2 regions of the Viridibacillus sp. FSL E2-0187 genome follow, and region 2 is predicted to be linked to the other one. Evidence: predicted binding sites of a transcription regulator. Region 2 holds the regulator's gene; the other holds the start of a gene.

Region 1 (2,408 bases), on a different contig from region 2:
ATTGATCAACTACCTGAGAAGCTTAGAGAGATTGCGCGATTACGTGTAGAATATCAAGAAGTGACTTTAAAAGAACTTGGTGAAATGGTATCAGCCGGTACTGTTAGTAAATCAGGTGTCAATCATCGCCTACGTAAAATTGATGATATTGCTGAATCATTGCGTAGAGGCGAAGCCGTTAAGCTTTAATGAAATGAAGATGCACGAATAATGAATATGTAAGTAATTATAGGAGGAGTAAAACGAATGGCAGAACAACAAGTAGAAGTAAAACTTAAATCAGGATTACAAGCAAGACAGGCAGCTTTGTTCGTACAAGAAGCAAATCGCTACTCTGCGGATGTATTTTTAACAAAAGATAATAAAAAAGTAAATGCTAAAAGTATTATGGGTATTATGAGTTTGGCTGTTGCAAAAGGGTCTACAGTTATTTTAACTGCAGATGGTGCTGATGAAGCACTTGCATTAGAAGGCCTAGTAAAACTAATTCAATCTGAGGATTAAATGAATAAAATATAAAAACCGCTATTCTCATCATACGAGAATAGCGGTTTTTTAGATATTTATTTAATTTCGTTACGTTCAAAAATTTGATCGATTAAACCATATTCTTTTGCACGCTCAGCTGTCATGAAGTTATCACGATCTGTGTCTTTTGCTATAACTTCGATTGGTTGACCTGTACGTTCAGATAAAATACTGTTTAGTTTTTCACGAAGGAATAAAATGCGTTTTGCAGCAATTTCAATTTCAGTCGCTTGACCTTGTGCACCACCAAGTGGTTGGTGAATCATAACTTCAGCATTCGGTAATGCAAAGCGTTTGCCTTTTTCACCAGCAGCAAGTAAGAAGGCACCCATAGATGCAGCCATACCGATACAAATTGTTTGTACATTTGGTTTGATGAATTGCATAGTATCATAGATTGCCATACCAGCTGTAATGCTACCACCAGGGCTGTTAATGTATATAGAGATATCTTTCTCTGGGTCTTCAGCTTCTAGGAATAAAAGTTGAGCAACAATAGCGTTTGCAACGTTGTCATCGATAGCGCTACCTAACATAATAATACGGTCTTTCAATAAGCGTGAGTAAATGTCATAAGCACGTTCACCGCGGTTTGTTTGTTCAATAACTGTAGGGATTAAGTTCATAAGAATATCCTCCTCAAAAGGTAAATTCAATTTTCCTGTATAAAAGCAATTTGCTTCTATTGTATCTTTATCATACACATTATGGTCAAGGAAGGTCAAATGATTCGAATCAAAATTCCTATGGTTGAATTGTTTTGGTTTCCTTTGTATAATAGAAAAGTCGCAATTGATGAATTGCCCTCGTAGTGTAATGGATAACACATAAGATTCCGGTTCTTAGGCTGGGGGTTCGATTCCCTCCGAGGGCGTATATAACTGCACTTCAAACATCTAGGTCGTTATTTAAATAGCGACCTAGATGTTTTTGTATGATGGGCTCCTGTAATGATAATATGCCCAAATCAATAGAATAATAAACTGTAATATAGAAATTAAAAGTCGCTTTTATATTGGAAAGCGACTTTTTGTGTTTAACTAATTACTATTTAATATGTCTAGGTTGTTATTTTGTTTTATAAATAGCCATAAAAGATTAGCAATTTCTTGGGCTTCTGCAGCATGTTTAGTACCTTTAAAGCTAGTGTTAAAGGGTGAAACAATTGCTTCAATTATATAGTATGGGATGGTTTCTTCCTGTAATGATTTAATAAGGCAGGTTGTATATTCTTTACCGGCTTGTAAATCATCTTCGATAAGACCTTCTAAAAATCCATTTAGTTGTTCAACTAAATATTCTTTCGTTACATATTTATGTTTGAAATTCTCATGTAAGTACTTTGCTAAATCGCAGCCTAGGAAATGCTCACCTTTCTCAATTTGAGCAGGTAAAATGGCGTCTAGCTGTTGAATGACATATTTTACAATCAGTACTGGGTCTAGAGAATCTTCACGAGTAATTTTCCAAATATGAAGCATGTGTTGTATCATACCGAAAGTTAGGATGGCAGCATCATAACAGTGTGGCTTTGATTCTTCTCCATAAATATCGACAATTCGTTTTGCGAGCCAATTTAATTCGTTTAGATGAAATCGCATTACTACTTCTTTAAGTTCTGGGTCACCTGAATGGAAAATCGATTCAAAGATAGGGATTAAATTTTGATCACGGTTTATTTGCATCAATACAGCAATTTGCTTAGCTAAAATGTTTTTATCTTTTGGATCCTGTCCTATAAGCATCTCGTGCTTGCGAACATCGGCTTCCTCGCGACCCTTTGCTATTATGGCGATTAAGCATTCGTTTTTTGAAGCAAAATAATTATAAAAAGTGCCTTTAGAAATATGCGATTCATCTAGAATGTCTTGGATGGAAGT
Region 2 (2,408 bases):
TCACTTAGGAAAAGGCTTGATATAAATTGACCTCTATGACTTTTATCGGTTGAGTCTTCAATAGTATTTTGATCTTGATACAGGACATCAGATTCACTTATTGAATTGATGATTTTTATTTTATGCTCAATGGTTTTAGAGCATGAGGAAGTTTTAGATTCGCAATCATTTGAAAATGAATTTTTCAATAAACAATACGGCATTGCAATGAAAATGATTAAGCATAGTGCGATGCTACCGATGAATAATAATGCTTTTTTCAAAGGAAAAACTCCTCCCTTTCTTTTGTTACTTCAGAGGACGAATCGAAATAAAGAATGTTCCTTTTTTGATAAGGATATGAAACTAATGAATTTTTGAATCGTATAAATAGAATAAGAAGTATATTAATTTATGAAAGTGAGTTGCTCTAGATGGAATCAAAAGGATTAAAAGTGATTCTTCATGCAAGTGCATTTTTTGCTCCGTGTTTAGTGCCAATCCTATTCTATATATTTATTGATGATAAACAAGTTAAGCGTTTGTCTATTCAAGCGTTATTGTTCCAATTTGTTATGTGGGTATTAGTCATTGTATCAGGGATCTTTAGTTTTTTATTAATTGGACTTCCGTTCTTAGTAGTCTTTTTGATAATGGGCGTTGTAGTTCCAGTAATAGGTATTGTGAAAGCTCTTAATGACACAGATTGGGATTATCCGATTGTTGGGAAATGGTATTAATACGAAAAAACCGCGATGGCATTTGCTATCGTGGTTTTTTGTTTGGGCAGAATATTAGATAGGTGAAACGGGTATCTTGAGACAGTAGGATGCTTTTAACTTCCGGTTCCTTATCGAAACTGAAAATAAATTTTCGATTTGAAGGTATCGGTGCTTTTCGAGGCTAAACAGGCACCGTACACATTTCAATGAGCATTTCAATTGCGTGTTTTTTATTAGGCTGTGTATAATGTAGTCAAATATAGTCAAAGATAGTCAAAGTCAGTGATGCAAGCGAGGTGGAATTTGAAATGCGTAATATCTCTGACATAATAGAAGGTTATTTGAAAGAGGTTATCGAATTAGGTGGAGAAGGACATATTGAGATAAAACGGAGTGAAATTGCTGATAAATTTCAATGCGTACCCTCCCAAATTAATTATGTGATAAATACTCGATTTACCGCCGAGCGTGGCTATTTAGTTGAAAGTAAACGCGGTGGTGGAGGATATATACGAATTTTGCGTGTCAAAGCTAATTCAAAGGCAGATTTAATTGACCAAGTGATTGAGCAAGTGAATGAAGGTGCTTCACAAAATATGACGAACGATTTAATTTTCCGTTTAATTGACGAAGGTGTAATAACGAAAAGAGAAGCTAAAATGATGTTAGCAGCTCTCGATCGTTCTGTGTTACGAATAAATTTACCGGTACGTGATGAGCTACGCGCGCGTATCCTACAAGCAATGCTACTGACTATAAAATATGACAAGCAATTGTAAAAGAGGTGCGAGGGTATGATTTGTGAAAACTGTAAACAAAGACCGGCCACTATCACGGTGACACAAATGAAGAATGGCAAAAAAACGACAAGGCATTTCTGTGAAGTGTGCAATAAACAACTTGATTCTTTCCATTTGAACCTCGACTTTAATGCCGATCCAATTTCAATGCATAAACTTTTTTCAAATTGGTTTGGTACACCGAGTTGGTCGGTTGCAGCACCAAATGTAAATGAGCAGAAAACGCAGGAACAGGAGAATTGTCCAGAATGTGGCATGACATACCATCAATTTTTGAACGAGGGAAAATTTAATTGCCCTGGTTGTTATGAAACTTTTAAAGAGCAGCTACCTCAAGTCTTAAAACGTTTGCATAATGGAGCCGTGGAACACGTTGGAAAAGTGCCAGGTTCTATCAACGAGCTATATCAATTAAAAAGACAAATCGAGGCAATTCGTTTGGACATGAAAGTGGCCATAGAGGAAGAGCGGTTTGAAGATGCAGCAACTATGCGGGATAATGTCCGCGCTCTTGAAAAAAAGTTGCAAGTAGGAGGTGAGTCTCAAGATGAACATTGAGCACTTTTTACACAATCCAACGACAAATTGGATGCAAGAAGAAGGACAATACGGTGATATCGTCATGAGTACTCGCATTAGGTTAGCGCGTAACTTAACAGATTTCCGTTTTCCAAGAGCTTTTTCTGATGAAGAGGCAATGCAAATTGATAAAGCTGTTTCGAATGTATTGATTGATGCAGATGATGAGGAAGAACAACATTTTCAGTTCTCTTATTTTTCTTTGCATGACATGCCTGCATTGCAGCGTAAAGTATTAGTAGAAAAGCATTTAATCAGTCCTCAGCTTGCAGATAAAGAGAGAGTTGGATCGGTTTTACTGTCAAAAGATGAATCGATTAGCGTAATG

The links. The regulator CtsR, encoded in region 2, represses protease genes until heat stress. The targets are predictions, from matches to a motif close to ATGGTCAATAAAGGTCAAACA.
Region 1: clpP (ATP-dependent Clp endopeptidase proteolytic subunit ClpP) is a predicted target of CtsR. The motif match lies at 1,236-1,256, and genes of this name have one in related genera.

The regions. Positions count from the first base shown of each region.
Region 1 covers NZ_JBBOVG010000001.1:311,343-313,750, forward strand. Annotated here, with positions in the region: gene whiA (DNA-binding protein WhiA) at 1-189, shown strand, start outside; gene MHH85_RS01435 (HPr family phosphocarrier protein) at 247-504, shown strand; gene clpP (ATP-dependent Clp endopeptidase proteolytic subunit ClpP) at 564-1,154, opposite strand; tRNA gene MHH85_RS01445 (tRNA-Arg) at 1,331-1,402, shown strand; gene MHH85_RS01450 (TetR/AcrR family transcriptional regulator) at 1,569-2,408, opposite strand, start outside.
Region 2 covers NZ_JBBOVG010000002.1:61,110-63,517, reverse strand. Annotated here, with positions in the region: gene MHH85_RS19455 (hypothetical protein) at 1-263, opposite strand, end outside; gene MHH85_RS19450 (DUF4870 domain-containing protein) at 414-719, shown strand; gene MHH85_RS19445 (CtsR family transcriptional regulator) at 1,010-1,480, shown strand; gene MHH85_RS19440 (nucleotide excision repair protein) at 1,496-2,059, shown strand; gene MHH85_RS19435 (protein arginine kinase) at 2,049-2,408, shown strand, end outside.